2 regions of the Aquincola sp. J276 genome follow, and region 1 is predicted to be linked to the other one. Evidence: riboswitches for the same ligand, from Rfam matches in the RefSeq annotation. Region 1 holds a riboswitch; the other holds the start of a gene.
What was found. Region 1 has a riboswitch for glycine ahead of LRS14_RS12860 (D-amino acid dehydrogenase). Riboswitches for the same ligand answer to the same signal wherever they lie in the genome.
Positions count from the first base shown of each region.

Region 2: it holds a riboswitch for glycine, as region 1 does, so the genes downstream of both, gcvT (glycine cleavage system aminomethyltransferase GcvT) here and LRS14_RS12860 (D-amino acid dehydrogenase) in region 1, are expected to answer to the same signal.

Region 1 covers NZ_JAJONC010000001.1:2,792,756-2,803,767, forward strand. The annotation lists gene LRS14_RS12825 (CaiB/BaiF CoA-transferase family protein) at 1-1,211, opposite strand, end outside; gene LRS14_RS12830 (hydroxymethylglutaryl-CoA lyase) at 1,208-2,140, opposite strand; gene LRS14_RS12835 (IclR family transcriptional regulator) at 2,207-2,929, shown strand; gene serA (phosphoglycerate dehydrogenase) at 2,940-4,172, opposite strand; gene LRS14_RS12845 (SDR family NAD(P)-dependent oxidoreductase) at 4,263-5,018, opposite strand; gene LRS14_RS12850 (MarR family winged helix-turn-helix transcriptional regulator) at 5,070-5,516, opposite strand; gene LRS14_RS12855 (Bcr/CflA family multidrug efflux MFS transporter) at 5,608-6,834, shown strand; gene LRS14_RS12860 (D-amino acid dehydrogenase) at 6,839-8,131, opposite strand; glycine riboswitch at 8,188-8,301, opposite strand; glycine riboswitch at 8,302-8,393, opposite strand; gene LRS14_RS12865 (hypothetical protein) at 8,513-9,022, shown strand; gene LRS14_RS12870 (MaoC family dehydratase) at 9,019-9,507, opposite strand; gene LRS14_RS12875 (NnrU family protein) at 9,581-10,159, shown strand; gene LRS14_RS12880 (alpha/beta hydrolase) at 10,159-10,998, shown strand; gene LRS14_RS12885 (phosphatase PAP2 family protein) at 10,973-11,012, opposite strand, start outside.
Region 2 covers NZ_JAJONC010000002.1:57,700-68,711, forward strand. The annotation lists gene gcvP (aminomethyl-transferring glycine dehydrogenase) at 1-1,769, opposite strand, end outside; gene gcvH (glycine cleavage system protein GcvH) at 1,798-2,172, opposite strand; gene gcvT (glycine cleavage system aminomethyltransferase GcvT) at 2,213-3,328, opposite strand; glycine riboswitch at 3,411-3,526, opposite strand; glycine riboswitch at 3,539-3,639, opposite strand; gene LRS14_RS18090 (hypothetical protein) at 3,685-3,870, opposite strand; gene LRS14_RS18095 (nucleoside/nucleotide kinase family protein) at 3,971-4,597, shown strand; gene LRS14_RS18100 (hypothetical protein) at 4,598-4,732, opposite strand; gene LRS14_RS18105 (GTPase domain-containing protein) at 4,669-6,111, opposite strand; gene LRS14_RS18110 (DUF2868 domain-containing protein) at 6,108-7,541, opposite strand; gene LRS14_RS18115 (electron transfer flavoprotein-ubiquinone oxidoreductase) at 7,558-9,243, opposite strand; gene LRS14_RS18120 (SDR family oxidoreductase) at 9,409-10,191, shown strand; gene LRS14_RS18125 (YceH family protein) at 10,199-10,870, shown strand; gene LRS14_RS18130 (thioesterase family protein) at 10,867-11,012, shown strand, end outside.

The DNA.
Region 1 (11,012 bases):
AGCAGCACGCCGGCCTCGCGCAAAGCCGCGATGTCGCCGTCGAGATAACCCAGCGAATGCAGCAGCGCATCGGTGTGCTGGCCCAGCGCGGGCGGCGGCTCGCGCACGCCCAGGCGCTGGCCGTCGAGCGCCAGCGGCAGCAGTGCAGTGCGCGTTTCGATCTCGCGTCCGGCGCCGCTGGCATCGGCCGGCACCGTCACCGGGGCCAGGCCGCCGGTGGCCAGCAGGTGCGGGTCGTCCAGCAGGTCCTGCGGCCGGGTGATGGGCGCGTAGGGCAGGCCATGGCGCTCAAAGGTGGCGGCGATGTCGGCGGCGGGCAGGCCGGCCAGGCGCTCGCGCAGCAGCGGCAGCATCCATTCGCGCGCGGCCACCCGCAGGTTGTTGCTGGCCAGGCGCGGGTCGGTCTTCAGCGCGGGCAGGCCGAAGGCATCGCAGAACAGCGCCCACTGGGTGTCGCTCACCACCGCCAGGAAGATCTGCTCGCCGCCGGCCACGGTGAACACGTCGTACACCGCCCAGGCAGAGATGCGGCTGGGCATGGGCGCGGGCGCCTTGCCGGTGACGGCGAACTGCATCATGTGCTGCGCCACCAGGAACACGTTGTTCTCGAACAGCGCGCTCTGCACCTCCTGGCCCCGGCCGGTGCGCTCGCGTGCGGCCAGCGCGGCCATCGCGCCGATGGCGCCGAACATGCCGCCCATGATGTCGTTGACGCTGGTGCCCGCGCGCAGCGGCCGGCCTTCCGGACCGGTCATGTAGGCCAGGCCGCCCATCATCTGCACCACCTCGTCCAGCGCGGTGCGATGTTCATAGGGGCCGGGCAGGAAACCCTTGTGGCTGACGTAGACCAGCCGCGGGTTGAGTTGCGACAGCGCCGCATAGCCGAAGCCCAGCTTGTCCATCGTGCCGGGCTTGAAGTTCTCGCTGAACACGTCGGCGGTGCCCACCAGGCGCAGCACCAGCTCCTTGCCGCGCGGGTCTTTCGCATCCAGCGCCAGGCTCTTCTTGTTGCGGTTGAACACCGAGAAGAAGCCGGCGCCCGAGCCCACCAGCCGGCGCGTGGCGTCGCCCTGCAGCGGCTCCACCTTGATGACCTCGGCACCCAGGTCGCCCAGCACCAGGCCGCAGGTGGGCCCCATCACCATGTGGGTGAACTCGACGACGCGGGTGCCCTCGTACGGCAGCGGCTGAGCGGCTGTGCCGGTGCTCATTGCGGGGCCTTGCCGTCGGCGTAGGTGAAGCCCTTGGGCAGGCCGGCGTCGGGCACGTGGCCGTACAGCGGTTCGTCGGGCAGCGCCTCATGCAGCACCGCACGGGCCTGCAGCAGGCGGTCGATGTCGATGCCGGTGGCGTGGCCCATCGCCTCGAGCATCCACACCAGGTCTTCGGTGACGATGTTGCCGCTGGCGCCGGGCGCATAGGGGCAGCCGCCGATGCCGCCCTGGCTGGCGTCGAAGGTGGTGACGCCCGCCTCCAGCGCCGCCACCACGTTGGCCAGGCCCTGGCCGCGGGTGTTGTGGAAGTGGGCACCGCCGGCCTGCCGACCCAGCTCGGCGTGCAGGCGGTTGAACAGGCGGCGCACCTGCACCGGCTGCGCATAACCGCTGGTGTCGGACAGGCCCACCTCGTCCACGCCCAGAGAGGCCATGGTGGCCGCCACGCGCAAGGTCTCGTCGTCGCTCACCGCGCCGGCGATGGTGCAGCCGAAGGCCACCGACAGGCCGGCCTCCAGCTCAATGTGCGGATAGCGCTCGTTGCGCAGCGCCACCACGTTGCGCACCTCGTCGGCCATCTGCGCATGCGTCTTGCGCACGTTGGCCAGCGAATGCGCCTCGGTCACCGAGACCGGCATCGTCAGCTTGTGCACGCCCGCCTCGAAGGCCGCCTGCGCACCGCGGAAGTTGGGCGCCAGCGCCGCCACGCGCAGGCCGGGCAGCGTGAGCGCCTGCGCCACCACCTCGCCCACGTCGGCCATCTGCGGCAGCAGCTTGGCGGGCACGAAGGAGCCCACCTCGATCTCGCGCACGCCGGCCGCAGCCAGCGCGGCGATCCAGCGGTGCTTGGCCGCGGTGGGCATCACCGCATGGATGCTTTGCAGGCCATCACGCGGACCCACTTCGCTGATCAACAGGGACGACATGGGAGAGGACATGGCGGAAGTTCTGTAAGATAGAACGATTGTTCGTACAACAGAATTCTAACGCCGATGCCCCGCAAACCCGCCCAAGCCTCTCTCGCCGACATGGATGCCGCCCCCGGCGGGGCCGCCGCAGTCGACCGCGCGCTGTCCCTGCTGGGCTGCTTCCAGGCCGGCGAAGCGGCGCTCACGCTGGCCGAGCTGGCCGGGCGCAGCCAGCTATACAAGAGCACGGCGCTGCGCCTGCTGGCCTCGCTGGAGCATGCGCAGCTGGTGGCGCGCACGGCCGATGGCCGCTATGCGCTGGGTGCCGGCATCGCGCGGCTGCATGCGGTGTACATCGCCTCGTTCTCGCTGCAGCCGCTGGTGATGCCGGTGCTGCAGCAGCTGGTGGCCAAGACGAAGGAGAGCGCTGCCTTCCACGTGCGGCAGGGTGACCAGCGGCTGTGCCTGTACCGGGTGGATTCACCCCACGTGCTGCGCGACCCCACGCGCGCCGGCGACCTGCTGCCGCTGGAGCGCGGCGCCGGTGGCCGGGTGCTGATGGCCTTCGGCGGCGCCCACGGGCGGGCCTACGACAAGATCCGCCGAGAGGGCTTCTGCGCCGCCTCGGGCGACCGCACGCCCGACCTCGCGGGCATCTCGGCGCCGGTGTTCGGCGCCGCGGGCGAGCTGGTGGGCGCGGTCACACTGACCATGCCCACGCCGCGCTACCGGCCCGACGTGCAGCAGCCGCCCGTGCTGGCGGCCGCGCGGCAGCTCACGCTGGCGCTGGGAGGCAGCGCCGCGTGAGCCTCGGTCCTCAATACAGCACGCGGCAGCGGATGGTGCCGGGCACGCTGCACAGCTGGCCCAGGGCCGCATCGCTGGTGGCGCTGTCGACGTCGATCACCACGTAGCCCACGTCGTCGTTGGTGCGCAGGAACTGCGCGGCGATGTTGACGCCCGCCTGCGAGAAGCGCTCGTTCACGCTGGCCAGCACGCCCGGGATGTTGCGGTGGATGTGCAACAGCCGGCTGCGGCCGGTGTGCTCGGGCAGCGTCACTTCGGGGAAGTTGACCGCCGAGACGGTGGAGCCGTTGTTGCTGTAGCGGATGAGCTTGGCAGCCACCTCGCGGCCGATGTTGGCCTGCGCCTCGGCGGTGCTGCCGCCGATGTGCGGCGTGAGGATCACGTTCTCGAAGCGCGTGAGCGGCGACTCGAACACGGCATCGTTGCCCTTGGGCTCCACCGGGAACACGTCGATGGCCGCGCCGCCGATGTGCTTGCGCTCCAGCGCGTCGGCCAGCGCGTCGATGTCCACCACCGTGCCGCGCGAGGCATTGATCAGGTGCGCGCCCGGCTTCATCTTCGCCAGCTGCGCCGCGCCGATCAGGTTCACGGTGGAAGGCAGCTCGGGCACGTGCAGCGTGACCACGTCGGCATGGGCCAGCAACTCGTCCAGCGAGGCCACCTGCGTGGCATTGCCCAGCGTCAGCTTGGCCTCGATGTCGTGGAAGATCACGCGCATGCCCACGTGTTCGGCCAGCACGCCGATCTGCGTGCCGATGTGGCCGTAGCCCACGATGCCCAGCGTCTTGCCGCGCACCTCGTAGGAGCCGGCGGCGCTCTTGTCCCAGCCGCCGCGGTGCTGCTGCGCGTTTTTCTGCGGAATGCCGCGCATCAGCATGATGACCTCGGCCAGCACCAGCTCGGCCACGCTGCGGGTGTTGCTGAACGGCGCGTTGAACACCGGGATGCCCAGGTGCATGGCGGCATCCAGGTCGACCTGGTTGGTGCCGATGCAGAAGCAGCCCACCGCCGCCAGCTTGGGCGCCTGCTTCAGCACCTCGGCCGTGAGCTGCGTGCGCGAGCGGATGCCCAGGAAGTGCGCGTCGCGGATGGCTTCGACCAGCGCGTCGCCGGTCAAGGCCTTGGGCGAGGTGACGATCTGGGTATAGCCGTCGGCCTGCAGCGCATCCACCGCGGTGGCGTGGATGCCCTCGAGCAGCACGAACTTGAGCTTGTCCTTGGCGACGGAAAGGCGCTGTGTCATCTTGTTGTGGCGTGTTGGAAGCGGATGCCGGGATTGTGGCAACCGGCGTTCCCCGCCACGCCGGTGGGGCCATGAACGCCCCTGCGCGCCTCAGCTGCGGCGGATCTGCAGCGGCCCGAACGACTGGCAGTTGGGCATCATCGAGATGGCGTTGATGGTCACGTGCGCCGGCCGCGTGGCCAGCCAGTGCACCGTGTCGGCGATGTCCTCGGCCGTCAGCGGCTGGGTGCCGGCATACACGCTGGCGGCCTTCTGGTCGTCGCCATGGAAGCGCACGTTCGAGAACTCGGTGCCGCCCACCAGGCCCGGTTCCACGCAGGTGGCCCGCACGCCTGTGCCGATCAGGTCCGCGTTCAGGTTGTGGGTGAACTGGTGCACGAAGGCCTTGGTGGCGCCGTACACGTTGCCGCCGGGGTAAGGCACCTCGCCGGCGATGGAGCCGATGTTGATGATGGAGCCGCGGCCACGCGACACCATGCCCGGCACGATGGCGCGGGTGACGTTCACCAGCCCGGCGCAGTTGGTGGCGATCATGCGTTCCCAGTCGTCCAGGTCGGCCTGGTGGGCGGGGGCCAGGCCCAGGGCCAGGCCGGCGTTGTTCACCAGCACGTCCACCTGCGCGAAGTCGGCCGGCAGCGCGGCCAGCGCGGCGGCGGCGGCCGGGCGGTCGGTGACGTCCAGCGCCAGCGGCAGCACGCGGCCGGGGTGCCTGTCGGCCAGCGCCTGCAGCCGGTCGGCGCGGCGCGCGGCGGCGATCACGCGGGCGCCATCGGCCAGGAAGCGTTCGGCGATGGCAAGTCCGAAGCCGGCGCTGGCGCCGGTGACGAGAACGGTGGTGGTGGTCATGCAGCAGGTCCTGAACAGGGGCAAAACGCCACTGTAAGACCCGCGCGCGCTTCAGCCGCCCGCGCCGGGCAGCCGCGCGCTCATGCGGCCCAGCAACCGCGCCAGCGTGGCCTGTTCCTCTGCGCTGAGGTCGGCCGCCAGCAGCGCGGCCAGGCGCTTGCGCTGCCGGCCCATGTGCCGGTGGGCGGCCTTGCCCTCCTCGGTGAGGGTGAGGCGCCAGCGGCGGCCGTCCTGCGCGTCGGGCTCGCGCGCCAGCAGGCCGGCCTGCACCAGCCGCGCGGCCATGCGGGTGACCTGGGCCTTGTCGCGCCCGGTGGCCTGCACCAGCTGCTGCTGCGACACGCCATCGCCTTCGGCCACGATGGACAGCAGCAACATGTCCAGCGGGCTGGCCGGAATCGCCTGCTCGTCCAGTGCCTGCTGCATCCAGCCGCGGTAGCCGTTGAACACGGTGATCACGGGCTGCAGCAGGTCGTCCTCGGTGCGTACTGCGGGCATCTTGTCTCCATCTTGTTGCGTCGCCACGGACGCCTCCATCATATCGGCGAATTGGTTGATTGAATCAACCAACTGGCCGTATAGTGCCGGCATGACCATCTCTTCCGCAGCCGCGCTGCCGGCGGCCCGCGCGCCGCTCTCGCTCATCCTAGTGCTCGGCGGCCTGGCGGCTTTCGCGCCGCTGTCCATCGACATGTACCTGCCCGCCTTCCCGGCCATCGCCGCGGAGCTGGGCGTCTCCGCCGGCCAGGTGCAGTACACGCTGGCCGCCTACTTCCTGGGCATGGCGCTGGGCCAGGCCTTCCACGGGCCGCTGGCCGACCGCTTCGGCCGCAAGCCGCCGCTGTATGCCGGGCTGGCGCTGTACCTGCTGGCCTCCATCGGCTGTGCACTGGCCGAGGGCGTGGCCATGCTCACCGCGCTGCGCTTGCTGCAGGCGCTGGGCGGCTGCGTGTGCATCGTGGTGCCCATGGCCATGGTGCGCGACCGGTTCGATCCGCAAACCTCCGCCCGCGTGCTGTCGCGGCTGATGCTGGTGATGGGCCTGGCGCCGATGCTGGCGCCACTGGCTGGCTCGGCGGTGCTGGGCCTGGGCGGCTGGCGCCTGGTGTTCTGGATCCTGGCGGCCTGCGGCGTGGCCGGGCTGCTGGCCTCGTGGCTGGCGCTGCCCGAATCGCTGCCGGCCGCGCAGCGCCGCGACACCTCGCCGCTGAAGGCGCTGCGCACCTACGCCGGGCTGCTGCGGGACCGCCGCTTCCTGGGCCATGCGCTGGCCACCGGCCTGGCCAATGCCGGCATGTTCGCGTACATCGCGGCCTCGCCCTTCGTGCTGATCGAGCTGCACGGGCTCTCGCCGCAGGCCTACGGGTTGGTGTTCGGCGCCAATGCGCTGGGCCTGGTGGCCGCGGCGCAGCTCAACCACCGGCTGCTCAAGCAGCATGACGCGGGCACGCTGCTGCAAGCCGCGCTTGCCGTGGCTGCGTTTGCCGGTGCTGGCCTGCTGGCGGTGGCGCTGCTCACGCCGGCATGGCCGGCCCTGGCGCTGCCGGGCACGTTGCTGGGGCTGTTCGTGTTCGTGGCATCGCTGGGCTTCGTCGGCGCCAATGCAGCCGCCGGGGCACTGGCCCACCAGGGCCACCAGGCCGGCAGCGCATCGGCGCTGATGGGCACGCTGCAGTTCACGCTGGCCAGCGCCAGCGGCGCGGCGGTCGGCCTGATGAACGACGGCAGCGCCTGCCCGATGGGCCTGGCCATGGCGGTGGCCGGCGGCCTGGCGCTGCTGGCCTACCGGCGGCTGGCCCGGCCCGTGCCCAGCTGAAGCCTTACGCGGCGGCCAGCCGCCCGGCCGGCGCCGCCTGCGGCAGGCCGCAGAAGGCGAAGTCCAGCTCCGGCACGCGGCCGCTCACGATGTCGGCGATGGCACGGCCGGAGCCGCAGGAATGCGTCCAGCCCAGCGTGCCATGCCCGGTGTTGAGGAACAGGTTGCTGATCCTCGAGCGGCCGATGTAGGGCACGTTGGACGGCGTGGCCGGTCGCAGCCCGGTCCAGTAGCGGGCGCCCTGGCCGTCCGTCATCTGCGGGAACAGCTCGCGGGTGCGGCGCACGATGGCTTCGCAGCGCACCAGGTTCAGCGAGGTGTCGTAGCCGTTGAGCTCGGCCGTGCCGGCGATGCGCAGCCGGTCGCCCAGGCGGGAGAACACCAGCTTGTACTCGTCGTCGGTCAGCGAGACGTTGTACGAGTTCGCCGGGTCGATCACCGGCAACGTGACCGAGTAGCCCTTGGCCGGGTAGATGCGCAGCGTGATGCCGAGTTGCCGCGCGAAGGCCGCGCTGAACGAGCCCATGCACAGCACGAAGCTGTCGGCTGCCTCGCGGCGCACCTTGCCGTCGGCATCGGCCACCTGCACCGCGGCCAGCCGGTCGCCCTCGCGCTCGATGCCAACGATGCGGGTGTCGGTGAAGAAGCGCACCCCGGCCGCCTGCGCATGCCGCGCCAGCACCTGCGTGAAGGCGTGGGCGTCGCCCGATTCGTCGCTGGGCGTCATGCTGCCGCCGGCGATGCGGTCGCGGCACTGGGCCAGCGCAGGCTCGATCTGCACGCACTCGTCGGCCGTCTTCATGTCCAGCTCGCAGCCATGCTCGCGCATCACGCGGGCCGGCTCCTGCGCGGCATCGAACTCCTGCTGGCTGGTGTAGAAGTGCAGGATGCCCTTTGTGAGGTGGTCGTACGGGATGTCCAGCTGCGCGCGCAGCTGCTGCAGCGTGCTGCGGCTGTACAGGCCCAGGTTGACGATCTGCCGGATGTTGTGGCGCGTGCGTGCCGGCGTGCATTCGCGCAGGAACTGCAGGCCCCACAGCCACTGCTGCGCATCGGGCCGCAGGCGGAAGAGCAGCGGCGCATCCTCGCGCGCCAGCCACTTCAGCACCTTCAGCGGCGCGCCGGGATTGGCCCAGGGCTCGGCATGCGAGACCGAGATCTGCCCGCCATTGGCGAAGCTGGTTTCCAGGCCGGCGCCGGGCTGGCGGTCGATCAGGGTGACGTCGTGGCCGGCCTGCTGCAGGAACCACGCCGAGGTCACGCCGGTCACGCCGGCGCCGAGAACGATGACTTTCATGGAGGTACTCTCAGGAAACGAACAGTCATGGAAGGGACGAACGCATCCGCGCTCGTGCCGCTCCCGCTGTCCTCGGTACCTGAGAGATTCAGCGCCGGCCCCTCACGGGCATGGCGCCTTGCTCCTTCGGTGGAAGCCCGTGGCGGGCTTCACTCTCCAGCGTCGGCCAATCGACAGATCCAGTACGGTGCCTGAGCGTGCATGGGAGGTTGCGCCTTCGGCGGCATGCCGGTGGTGGCATGCGCTCTCCTGAATCTGCGGCCGAGTTTAGCCGCAGAGGATGTGACGGGGTGTTGTCCGACAGCCCATGGGTTGCGCCAGCGGCGACACTCGGCGCCCGGGCTGCCGCGTCGCGGTGCCGGATCGAACAAGGAGAAACCCATGAGTCGCACATTGCTCGTGCTCGCCGTGCTGGTGCTCACCGCCGGCTTTGCGCTGCTGAACTGGTCGGCGTTTGCCACGCCCACGCCGCTGTACCTGGGCTTCACCACCGTGGAAGCGCCGCTGGGCCTGATCATGCTGGGCTTGGTGGCCGTGCTGAGCGTGGTGTTCGTGGTCTGGGCCATCTCGCTGCAGGCCACGCTGCTGATGGAGCAGCGCCGGCTGAACAAGGACCTGCAGGCCCAGCGTGCCCTGGCCGACACCGCCGAGGCCTCGCGCTTCACCGAGCTGCGCAGCTTCATCGCCGCCGAGACCCTGCGCCTCGCCCAATCCCACGAGCAGACGCGCAGCGCCCTGGTGCAGCGCATGGAGCAGCTGGAAGACCGCCAGCGCCTGGCCTTCGAGCAGAACGCCAATGCGATCGCGGCCACGCTGGGCGAGCTGGAAGACCGCTTGGAGCGCGGCCTGCCCGGCGGCAGCGTGGCGCTGGCCGAACGTTCGCGTTTCTAGGCCGCGCCCGGGCGACGGCCGAACATGGCCCAGCCCTCCATGGTCAGCACCGGCTCGCCGTGCTGGTTGCTGGCCTGCCAGCGTGAACGCACCAAGCCTACCTGCGGCTTGCTGGCCATGGGCCGGGCCTCCAGCACCTCCAGGCGCACGCTGAGCACATCGTCCACGTACACCGGCTTGAGCCAGCGCAGGTTCTCGATGCCCGGCGAGCCCAGGCTGCTGCTGTCCAGCACGTATTCGTCGCACATCATGCGCATGACCATCGCGCAGGTGTGCCACCCGCTGGCGCACAGGCGGCCGAACAACGAGCGGGCAGCGCCTTCGTCGCTCAGGTGGAAAGGCTGCGGATCGAATTCGCCGGCAAAGCGGATGATCTCCTCGCGCGTGACGCGCTTGGCGCCGAACTCGCGCACGCTGCCCACCGGAAAGTCCTCCCAGTAAAAGCGCTTGTCTGCCGGCACGGCGCCGGCTTGGGCCTCGCTCATCTCACCTCCTCGTTCGTGATGGCTGGAGGGTGAGAATGCCGGCATTCCCGCCATCGCGCACAGCGCCATCGCCATGACCGCCTTGATCGCCGGACTGTTGTTGTTCCTCGGCCCCCATGCCACGCGCATCTTTGCCGAAGGCTTTCGCCAGCGGCAGATCGCCGCGCACGGGCTGCGGCGCTGGAAGGGGTTGTACTCGCTGGTGTCGCTGGCCGGGCTGGTGCTCATCGTGTGGGGCTACGGCCAGGCGCGGCTGGACCCGGTGCTGCTGTGGCAGCCGCCGCGTGGCATGCGGCATGCGGCACTGCTGCTCACGCTGATCGCCTTCGTGTTGCTGGCCGCTTCCGACAGCCCGCGCAACCACATCAAGGCCGCGCTGCACCATCCGATGGTGCTGGGCGTGAAGGTCTGGGCCTTCGCCCACCTGCTGGCCAACGGCATGCTGGCCGACGTGGTGCTGTTCGGCAGCTTCCTGGTGTGGGCCATCGTGCTGTATGCCGTCTCGCGCCGGCGTGACCGGCGCGAGGGCACGGTGTACCCGCCCGGCACGCTGCGCGGCACCGTCATCACGCTGGTGGCCGGCGTGGGCGTGTGGCTGCTGTTCGTCTTCTGGCTGCACAGCTGGCTCATCGGCGTATCCCCGCTGGGATGATGCGGCGCCTGGCCTGGAAGGCGCTGGCCGCCCTGCTGGTGGTGGCCCTGGCGGCCTATGCCTTGATGCTGGGGGCGCTGTGGTGGAAGCAGGAGACGCTGATCTTCCATCCGGTGCCGCTGGCCGCCGACCACCGCTTCGACCTGCCGGCCGACGCGCAGGAGGTGTTCATCGACGTGCCCGGCGCGCGGCTGAATGCGCTGCACCTGCGGCGCCCCGGTGCACGCGGCGTGGTGTTCTTCCTGCATGGCAACGCAGGCAACCTGGAGCGCTGGTTCGTCAACCTCGACTTCTACCGCGCGCTGGGCATGGACCTGTTCATGCTGGACTACCGTGGCTATGGCAAGAGCACCGGCCGCATCGAGAGCGAGCAGCAGCTGCTGGCCGACGTGCAGGCCGCCTGGGCCCGGGTGGCGCCGCAGTACGCGGGCCGGCATGTGGTGTTCCTCGGCCGCTCGCTGGGCACCGGACTGGCGGCCCGGCTGGCCGCCGACCTGCCGCCGGCGCAGCGACCGCAGGCGCTGCTGCTGGTCTCGCCCTACCGCAGCATGGTGCAGATGGCGGCCGAGCAGTACCCCTTCGTGCCCGCGCCACTGCTGCGCTACCCGCTGCGCACCGATGCCGCATTGCGGGCGCTGGCAGGCACGGCGCTGCCCATCGACCTGGTGCATGGGGATCGCGACACGTTGATCCCGCTGGCCCACAGCGAGGCGCTGGCGCGCACGCTGCCCGGCGTGCGGCTGCACCGCGTGGCCGGTGCCGGCCATGGCGACCTGCAGCGCTTCGAAGCGTACGAAGCCGCGCTGCGCGACGCTATGGCGCCACCACGCGGCCGTTGAGCCGCTGCTGCTGC
Region 2 (11,012 bases), on a different contig from region 1:
GAGAGATGCCAGCCGCGGATGGCCAGCAGGCCGGCGTATTCGCCCTGCGAGCCGGCGTTGGGCTGCAGGCTCACGCCGGCATAGCCGGTGGCCTGCACCAGCCAGTCGCACAGCTGCTGGTTCAGCAGCGCGTAGCCCTGCTGCTGGTCGGCCGGTGCGTAGGGGTGCACGTTGGCGAATTCCGGCCAGGTGATGGGGATCATCTCGCTGGTGGCATTCAGCTTCATGGTGCACGAGCCCAGCGGGATCATGGTGCGGTCCAGCGCCAGGTCCTTGTCCGACAGGCTGCGGATGTAGCGCAGCATCTCGGTCTCGCTGTGGTGGGTGTTGAACACCGGGTGCGTGAGGTACGCGCTGCCGCGCAGCAGCTGCGGCGCGATCAGCGGGGCGATGCCGCGCTCATGCCGCGCGAAGTCGGGCTGCGCATGGGGCCGGCCGGTGAACACGCGCAGCAGCGCGGCGAGGTCGGCGCGGGTGGTGGTCTCGTCCAGCGTGATGCCCAGCGACGTGTCGCTGGCGCGGCGCAGGTTCATGCCGGCCGCCTCGGCCGCGGCCAGCAGGGCGCCGGTGCGTTCGCCGGTGGCCACTTCCAGGGTGTCGAAGGCCTCGGCATGGGCCAGCGTGAAGCCGGCCTGCTGCAGCTCCGCAGCCAGCAGCGCGGTGTAGCTGGCCACGCGGCGGGCGATGCGCTTCAGGCCCTCGGGCCCGTGGTACACGGCGTACATGCTGGCGACCACCGCCGGCAGCACCTGCGCGGTGCAGATGTTGGAGGTGGCCTTCTCGCGGCGGATGTGCTGCTCGCGCGTCTGCAGGGCCAGCCGGTAGGCCGGGGCGCCGTGTGCGTCCACGCTCACGCCCACCAGGCGGCCGGGCAGCGAGCGCTTGAACTCGTCGCGCGTGGCCATGTAGGCCGCATGCGGGCCGCCGGCGCCCATCGGCATGCCGAAGCGCTGGGTGTTGCCCACCACGATGTCGGCGCCCTGTTCACCCGGCGGCAGCAGCAGCGCCAGCGCCAGCAGATCGGCCGCGACGATGGCCAGCCCGCCCTGGGCATGCACGCCGTCGATCAGCGGGCGCAGGTCGCGCACGCGGCCGGTGACGCCCGGGTACTGCAGCAGCGCGGCGAAGGCCTGCACGCTGCCGGCCTCCTCGGCCGGGCCCACCTGCACCGTGATGCCCAGCGGCTCGGCGCGGGTGCGCACCACGGCCAGCGTCTGCGGCAGCACGTCGTCGGCCACGAAGAAGGTGGTGCTCTTGCTCTTGCCCACCCGCAGCGCCAGCGTCATGGCCTCGGCCGCGGCGGTGGCCTCGTCCAGCATCGACGCATTGGCGATGGCCATGCCGGTGAGGTCGGTCACCATGGTCTGGAAGTTCAGCAGCGCTTCCATGCGGCCCTGCGAGATCTCGGCCTGGTAGGGCGTGTAGGCGGTGTACCAGGCCGGGTTCTCGAGGATGTTGCGCAGCACGACCGGTGGCGTCAGCGTGCCGTGGTAGCCCTGCCCGATGAAGCTCTTGAGCAGCCGGTTGCGCGCGGCCACCGTCTTCAGCTCGGCCAGCGCCTGCGCCTCGGTCAGCGGCGCGGGCAGCGTCATGGCCGTGCCGCGGGCGATGGCACGCGGCACGATGGCGTCGATCAGCGCGCGGCGCGAGGCCGCCCCGATCACCGACAGCATGTGCGCCTCGTCGGCCGCGTCGGGGCCGATGTGGCGGGCGGTGAACTCGGCCTCGTTCTCGAGGTCGCCAAGCGGCTGGAGGGCAGGCATCAGCATGGAAAGGCTCGCGGGCAGGGAAGAGGGATCAGAGGGTCTTGAGCAGGGCCTGGTAGGCCGGCTCGTCCATCAGGCCGCCCAGCTGGCCGGCATCGGCCACGCGCACCTTGAAGAACCAGCCCGCGCCCATCGGGTCGGAATTGGCCAGCGACGGGTCGGCCCGCAGCGCCTCGTTCACTTCCACCACCTCGCCGGTGACGGGCATGAACAGGTCGGCCGCGGCCTTCACCGACTCCACCACGCCGGCCACGTCGCCCTTCTCGAAGGTCTTGCCCACTTCGGGCAGGTCGACGAACACCACGTCGCCCAGCGCGTCCTGCGCATGCTGGGTGATGCCGACGATGGCGGCATCGGTGTCGCCGGCATTGATCCACTCGTGGTCGTTGGTGAACTGAATCGTCATGTGCTCGCTCCTGGGGTTCGTGGGGTGGGATGGAAGGGGTTCAGCGCTGGTAGCGGTGGGGCGCGAAGGGCATCGCGCTAACCCGCATCGGCAGGCGCTTGCCGCGCACGTCGGCATGCACCTCGTTGCCGGGCTGTGCATGGTTGGCGGCCAGGTAGGCCATCGCGATGGGCTGGTTGACCGTGGGCGCCAGCGTGCCGCTGGTCACGCGGCCCAGCTTGTGGCCGTGGGCGTCGTGCAGGGTGGCGCCTTCGCGCACCGGGATGCGCTCCAGCCCCACCAGGCCCACGCGCTTGCTGGGCGCACCGCCGGCCAGGTGCTTCTCGATCACCGCCGCGCCGGGATAGTGGCCGGCCCGCGCGCCGCCGGGGCGCCGCACCTTCTGGATGGACCAGGCCAGGCCGGCTTCCACCGGCGAGGTGGTGGTGTCGATGTCATGGCCGTACAGGCACAGGCCGGCTTCCAGCCGCAGCGTGTCGCGCGCGCCCAGGCCGGCGGGCTTGACTTCCGGCTGCTCCAGCAGCTGGCGGGCCAGGGCCACGGCCTCCTCAGCGGGCACCGAGATCTCGAAGCCGTCCTCCCCGGTGTAGCCGGAGCGGGTGATGAAGCACTCCACGCCGTTCAGCGCGAAGCTGCCGCCGGTCATGAAGGTGAGGCGGGCCACGTCGGCATTCAGCCGCGCCAGCGCCTGCACCGCCTTCGGGCCCTGCAGCGCCAGCAAGGCACGGTCGGGCAGCGGGATGACCTGGCAACGGTGGCCGATGTGGGTCTGCAGGTGGCGGATGTCGTCGGCCTTGCAGCCGGCATTGACCACCAGGAACAGGTCGTTCTCGCGCCGGGTGACCATCAGGTCGTCGAGGATGCCGCCCGAGGCATTGGTGAGCTGGGTGTAGCGCTGCCTGCCCACGCCCAGATCGACGATGTCGGCCGGCACCAGGGTCTCGAGCGCGGCGGCCGCGGCGGCGGCATCGGGCAGCCGCAGCTGGCCCATGTGGGAGACGTCGAACAGCGCCGCCGAATCGCGGCACTGCCGGTGCTCGGCGAGGATGCCGCCGGGGTAGTTGACCGGCATCGCATAGCCGGCGAAGGGCACCATCTTGGCGCCCAGTTCCACGTGCAGCGCATGCAGCGGCGTCTGGAGCAGTTCAGCGGACATCGGATGTCTCCCGGGGTGAAAGGGGAAGCGAAGAGGCCATCGATCACCCACCATAACCGCCGTCGGGCGTTCTGGGTGGGGTGATGCCCTCGCTGTCCGCTTTACCTGAGAGATTGGCCGGGCCCCGCGTGGTGCGGCGGCACGGCTTGCCCCTTCGGTGGGCGGGCTCGCGGCCCGCCTCTCTCCAGTGAGGAACGCCCCGACGGGGCGTCTTGCCAGTCCTTTTGCCTGAGCGTTCGGAGCTTGTGCCCCTGCGCCTTCGGCGGCCGTTGCGTTGGGATGCCGCAGCGGCTCTCTCCTGGCGGGCGGCAGTGTAGCCCAGGCCCCCGGGTGGGCCGGGCCGCTGCCGCGCTGGGTCAGCGGCGCTGGTCCATGCGCAGTTCGCGCGCCATGCTGCGGCGGTCGCGGCCCATGGCGGGAATCAGGAAGGGCTCGAACTTCTGGCCCTTGTCTGCCGGGGGCTCGAAGGGCTCGCTGCGGCGGGAGCCGGCGGGCTGCACGGGATGAGCGGATTTCTGGATCATCATGCGGGGCTGTCTCACGGCTTGTTGGCGCCGCGTGGCACCTCTAACGACGCAAGATGGATTTCGGATGACAAAGCTTGCCGCAGGATTTCCAGCACAGGTAACAAGCCGCTGCGCTCTGGCCGTGGCGCTGCCGCCCGAGGCCCTGGCCCGCGCGGAAGCGCTGCTGGCCAGTGGTCGCCGGGCGGTGCTGGGGCTGGTGGGCACGCCCGGGGCGGGCAAGTCCACGGTGGCGCAGGCCCTGGCCGCCGCGCTGGGCGGCAGGGCGGTGGTGGTGCCGATGGACGGCTTCCACCTGGCGCAGGCGGAGCTGCAGCGGCTGGGCCGCGACCAGCGCAAGGGCGCGCCCGACACCTTTGATGCCGCCGGTTACGCCGCCCTGCTGCGCCGCCTGCATGCCGCCGTGCCCGGCGAAACCGTGTATGCGCCCGAGTTCCGGCGCGAGATCGAGGAGCCGGTGGCCGGCGCCATCGCGGTGACGCCCGAGGTGCCGCTGGTGATCACCGAGGGCAACTACCTGCTGCTCGACGACGGCCCCTGGGCCGCGGTGCGCCCGCTGCTCACCCAGGCCTGGTACGTGGAAGGCGACGAGCCAACGCGGCTGCGGCGGCTGGTGGCGCGGCATGTGCAATTCGGCCGCTCACCGGAGGCGGCGCGGGCCTGGGTGGACGGCAGCGACGAGCCGAACGCCCGCCGCATCGAGGCCACCCGGGCGCGTGCCGACTGGCTGCTGCGCTGGGATTGATCAGCCCGCCGGCGGCTGCAGCGCGCCGGCGTCGTCCGGATACAGCCCGCGCAGCAGTTCGGCGCTGACGGTCACCAGCCACGCCTGCAGCCCGGCCTGCAGGGTGTGGCGGTCGGCCTCGGCGGAGACGGCCACGCCGGCCTCCGCCCGCGCCGCCCACAGGCGGCGCAGCGCCGGCCGGTGGCTGGCGATGGCGGCGGCCACCGCCTCGTTCCAGAAGGGGGATGCTCGGTGGCCGTCCAGCCGCCGCGGCCGCGGCCGAAGTGCGCCACCGTCAGGTAGCCCAGCAGCGCGCCGTGCACCATGTCGTCCAGCGCGGCGTCCGACCAGGCCACGCTGGGCGCCTCCACGCCGCGCATCAGGTTGAAGCCGCGGGCCAGGCCGGCCGCGCCCAGCGCGCCCAGCAGCCCGCCGGCCAGCATGCCGCCGCCCAGGGTCAGGCCGCCGGTCAGCAGGTCGGCCTTCAGGCCGGCCAGCGCGCCCGTCACCGCGCCGCCCCACAGGGCGGCCCGGCCTTCGTCCACCGGCGCGCGCAGCGCGAACTGCGCCGCCACGCGGGACAGCACCGCATCCGCCTCCGCCCGGCCCTGCAGGCCGTGCAGCGCGATCAGCCGGTCGGTGGAGCCGCGGGTGTCCTCGGCCACGCGGGCGGCCAGGGCTTCCATCGCCCGCGCCTGCGGGCCGCCGGCCTCGTCGGGCTGCAGGCCGATGCTGCGGCCCACGGCCACGCCCAGCTCCTTCAGCCGCGCGCCCAGGCCGCCGGCGGGCAGGGCCTCGCGGTCCAGCGCGGCGCGGGCCAGGCGGTGCGCGAGCTCGGCCATGGCCTCGTGCCACACGCCCTGGCTGCGGCGCAGCCAGGCGGCCTGCAGCGCCGCCATGGCCGGGCGCCGCGCCGCAGGCAGGGCATCGGCCACCGCCTGCAGCAGCCGCCCTTCCTGCACCCAGCAGCGGGCGAAGGCGTCCAGCGCCAGCACCGGTCGCTGCACGCGCTGCTGCCAGGCCTGGCGCTGCGCCTCCTCCAGCGGCCGCGGCTGCGGCGGGCCCAGCTGGTTCAGCAGCACCACCACCGGCTTGCCCAGCAGCTGCAGCACCCGCAGCTCGGCATCGACGTAGGTCGCGTCGTCGGGCGACTCGGCCGCGTTCACCAGGTACAGCACCACGTCGGCCTGCTCCAGCACATTGCGCATGGCGCGCTGGGCCGACCAGAAGGGCTTGTGGCGGAAGCGGTCCCACACCTCCGCCAGGAACCAGCCGATCGGGTTGCCGGCCTGCTCCAACCGGCGCAGCAGCCGCACGCTGTCGCCGAAGCCGGGCGTGTCCCACAGCTCCAGCCGCTGGCCCTCGGGCGTGGCGAGCATGGTGTGGCGCTCGGCGGTCTCGGTCACATGGGCTTCGTCGCGCACCTCGCCGATGTCGCGGCCCAGCAGCGTGCGGGCCAGCGTGGTCTTGCCCACGTTGGTGTGGGACACGAGGCTGAGCCCGATGGCCTCGGTGGGCGCGCCGCTGCCGGTCATGCGGGCGCGGCCTGCAGCGCGGCCTCGGCGGCGGCCAGGTCGGGATGGGCGAGGTCGATGAACACCGGCGTGCGGCCCAGGCCGGCCAGCATGCGCTGCCAGGCCTCGCGCCGCTGCTGCGCCCGCGCCGCGCCGAAGCGCTGCGCGAAGCCGGAGGTGTCGACCAGCAGGCGGGCGGCGGGCCAGGCTTCGGCGGTGGCGCCGTGGGTCTCACGCTCCGGCGTGGCGCTGAGGGCGAACAGCAGCATCGCCGGCGGCGCGCCGTGGCCGGCGTCGTCGCCTTCGTGCAGCGGCTCGGCCAGCTGCAGCCGCGCCTGCTCGCCGAAGCTGTGGCGCAGCACCCGCTGCAGGCCTTCGACTGCCACCGCCGGCAGCCGGTACTGCACGGGCTGCACCCGCAGCAGCACCGCGCCACCGCGGTGGCTGCGCAGCAGGCGCTGGCTGTAGGCATCGTCGATGGGCAGCGGAAAGTTCCCCGCCAGCCGGTGCACGCGGATCGCGGCGCCCAGCGCCAGCGCCAGCCGCGGCAGCAGCACCACGCCGGCGGCGGTGAGTGCATGCAGATGGATCCAGCGGGCGGCGTTCTCGCCCGGCCCCGCGGAAAAGCGCAGGCCGGCCAGTTCGGCGGCCGTTGGCAGGGGGATGCCGCTGAGCGCCGAGGCCGGGCCCAGCACGCCGTTCAGCAGCCGGTGAACCGCATCGGCCGAGAGGAAGGTGCTGTCCCAGCCGGCGCGGTACTCGAAGGCCAGGCCATGCAGGTACATCGAGGCCAGCACGCCGGCCACCAGCGCCGCGGCCGCCGCATGCAGCCACACGGCCGCGCGGGCCGACCACAAGGGCGCCGCCTGGGCCGACCAGCGCTCGGCGAATCGCCCCAGGGCCGGGTGGCCCGCGGCGGCTCTCCAGGCGGGCGCGGCCAGCAGCCGGCGCAGGCCGAAGGGCGGCGGCGCGGCGACGTGGCCGGGCAGGTCTTCGGCGGACGCCAGGGTGCCTGCGCTCGATGCGCCATGAACCGCGCGCTGGCGCCGGGCAAGACGGTTGAGCGCCGCGGCCGCCAGCGCCAGGTAGACCAACAGGTTCCAGGCCAGCAGGCCCAGCAGCGGCGGTGCCAGCAGGTTGAGCTGCTGCGTCGGCCCGAGGGCCTGCGTTGCCAGCCCGAGGCCGGCCGCCAGCACCACCAGCAGCGGCCCGGGCCAGCGCGCGCCGCGGCTGGCCTGCAGCAGCCGGGCGGCGGCAGGCTCCTTCGGCAGCAGCAGGGCCAGGCCCGCCTGGGCGCGGGCGGCCAGGTAGCGCCCGGGCGCGGCTTGTTCGCCCACCGCGCGGGCCGCTTCGGCGCTGGCCGCGGCGGCATCCGCCTCGGTCCAGGGCGCGGCCATCGGCGCCTCGAAGGCGCGCAGCAGCGTGATGCGGCGCGCTTCGTCCTCGGTCACGGCGAGGCTGCGGCCCTTACATGCCGGCGTAGTTGGGTCCGCCGCCGCCTTCCGGCGTCACCCACACGATGTTCTGCGTGGGGTCCTTGATGTCGCAGGTCTTGCAGTGCACGCAGTTCTGGGCATTGATCTGCAGGCGGTCGGTGTTGTCGGCGTTCTTCACGTACTCGTACACGCCCGCCGGGCAGTAGCGGCCTTCGGGGCCGGCGTACTTGGCCAGGTTGATGGCCACCGGCACGCTGGCGTCCTTCAGCGTCAGGTGCGCCGGCTGGTTCTCCTCGTGGTTGGTGTTGCTGATGAACACCGAGGACAACCGGTCGAAGGTGAGCTTGCCGTCGGGCTTGGGATACACGATCGGCTGGCACTCCGCCGCCGGCAGCAGCCGGGTGTGGTCGGCCACCTTACGGTGGATGGTCCACGGCGGGCTCTTCACGCCCAGGCGGGGCAGCAGCCACTGCTCGATGCCGGTCATCAGCGAGCCGACGTACACGCCCCGCTTGAACCACTGCTTGAAGTTGCGCGACTGGTCCAGCTCGCGCTTGAGCCAGCTCTGCTCGAAGGCGGCGGGATAGGCGCTCAGCTCGTCCTGCTGGCGACCGCTGGTCACGGCCTCGAAGGCGGCTTCGGCGCACAGCATGCCGGTCTTGATGGCAGCGTGGCTGCCCTTGATGCGCGCGGCATTCAGATAGCCCGCGTCGCAGCCCACCAGCGCACCGCCCGGGAACACCGTCTTGGGCAGGCTGAGGATGCCGCCGGCCGTGATGGCCCGCGCGCCGTAGCCGATGCGCTTGCCGCCTTCGATGTGGACACGGATGCTGGGGTGCGCCTTCCAGCGCTGCATTTCCTCGAACGGGCTGAGGTAGGGGTTCTTGTAGTCCAGCCCGGTGACGAAGCCCAGCGTGACCTTGTTGCCCTCCAGGTGGTAGAGGAAGCCGCCGCCATAGGTGTCGGGCTCCATCGGCCAGCCGGCGGTGTGCACCACCAGGCCTGGCCTGGCCTTGTCGGCCGGCACTTCCCACAGCTCCTTCACGCCCAGCGCATAGCTCTGCGGGTCCTTGCCTTCGTCCAGCTTGAAGCGCGCGATCAGCTGCTTGCCCAGGTGGCCGCGCGAGCCTTCGGCGAACACGGTGTACTTGCCGTGCAGCTCCATGCCCAGCTGGAAGGCGTCGGTGGGCTGGCCGTCCTTGCCGATGCCCTGGTTGCCGGTGGCGATGCCCTTGACCGAGCCGTCGTCGTTGTAGAGCACCTCGGCCGCGGTGAAGCCAGGGAAGATCTCCACGCCTAGGCCCTCGGCCTGCTCGCCCAGCCACTTGGTGACCGCGCCCAGGCTGATGACGTAGTTGCCTTCGTTGTGGAAGCAGTCGGGCACCAGCCAGCCCGGCGTGCGGGTGGCGCCGGTCTCGCTCATGAACAGCACTTCGTCGCCGGTGACGGGCTGGTTGAGCGGCGCACCGAGCTCCTTCCAGTTGGGCAGCAGCTCGTTCAGGCCGATGGGGTCCATCACCGCACCCGACAGGATGTGCGCGCCCGGCTCGCTGCCTTTCTCGAGGACGACGACCGACACCTCCTTCGACTGTTCGGCCGCAAGCTGTTTGAGCCGGATGGCGGTGGCCAGGCCGGCGGGTCCGCCGCCGACGATCACCACGTCGTACTCCATGGCCTCGCGCGGGCCGAATTGCTCAAGAATCTCCTGCGGGGTCATCCGACGTTCCTTGTCTCGGGTTCGTGACTTCTGTGCGACCGGCGATTCTAAGTGGCCGTCACCAGACGGCTTCCGGCCGTGCCGCGGGCCGTTACGGGCGGCCGGGGGTGCGTGCTATCGTCATCCGATCCGAATGAAGAACGCCCCGCTCGAGGAGCCCTGCGCATGAGCTACAAGATCGATCTGTCGGGCCGCGTGGCCCTGGTCACCGGCGCATCCAGCGGCCTGGGCTGCCACTTCGCCAAGGTGCTGGCCGAGGCCGGCGCGGCCGTGGTGCTGAGCGCCCGCCGCATCGACCGGCTGAAGACGCTGCGCGCCGAGATCGAAGGCGCCGGCGGCGACGCCCACGTGGTGGGCATGGACGTGACCGACCCCACCAGCATCCGTGCCGCGGTGGCGCATGCCGAGACCGAGGTCGGCGCGATCGACATCCTGGTCAACAACTCCGGCGTCAGCACCACGCAGAAGCTGACCGACGTGACGCCGGAGGACTTCGACTACGTGATGAACACCAACGCCCGCGGCTCGTTCTTCGTGGCGCAGGAAGTGGCCAAGCGCATGATCGCGCGCGCCAGCGGCTCGGCCCCCGGCACCTACACCGGCGGACGCATCGTCAACGTGGCCTCGATGGCCGGGCTGAAGGTGCTGGGCAAGATCGGCGTGTACGCGATGAGCAAGGCCGCCGTGGTGCACATGACCAAGGCGATGGCGCTGGAGTGGGGACGCTACGGCATCAACGTGAATGCGCTGTGCCCCGGCTACATCGACACCGAGATCAACCACAAGCACTGGAGCAGCGACGCCGGCCAGAAGCTGATCTCGATGCTGCCGCGCAAGCGCGTGGGCCAGCCGCAGGACCTGGACACCGCGCTGATGATGCTGTGCGCCAACGAGAGCCACTTCATCAACGGCGCGGTGATCGCCGCCGACGACGGCTTCGGGGTGTGACACCGCGATGAGCCAACGCGACCTGACGCTGGCCGAGGCCCGGGTGCTGGGCGTGCTGGTGGAAAAGCAGTCCACCGTGCCCGACACCTATCCGCTGTCGCTCAATGCGCTGGCCGCCGGCTGCAACCAGAAGACCGCCCGCGACCCGGTGATGAACCTGAGCGAGACCGAGGTGCTGGCCGCGCTGGAAGGCCTGCGCGAGCAGCATTTGGTCAATGAGGTGAGCGGCACCCGCGTCACCCGCTACGAGCACAACGCCGCGCGCGGCCTGGGCGTGCCCGGCGCCGCCGCCGCGCTGCTGGCGGTGCTGGCGCTGCGCGGCCCGCAGACCGCGGCCGAGCTGCGCGCCAACACCGAGCGGCTGCACCGCTTTGCCGACACCGGGTCGGTGGAAGCCTTTCTCGACGAGCTGATGGGCAAGACCCCGCCCCGGGTCATCAAGCTGCCGCGCTCCCCGGGCGGGCGCGAGCCGCGCTGGGCGCACCTGCTGTGCGGCGAGGCCAACGTGCCGGCCGTGGCGGTGGGCACCGGCCCGCTGCCGCCGCTGCCCGCCTCCGCCACGCCGGCCGTCAGCGCAGAGGACTTCGCCGCGCTGCAGGCCGAGGTGGCCGCGCTGCGCACGCTGGTGCAGCGCATGGCGGCGGAGCTGGGGATGGAGCCCGGCCCCGGCAACGCATGACGGGTCTGGACATGCGCTTCGACCTGCCTGAACACAAGCAGCTGGTGCACACCCTGGTCATCCCGGTGCGCTGGGGCGACATGGACGCCGCCGGCCATGTGAACAACACGCTGTACTTCCGGTACTTCGAGACGGTGCGGCT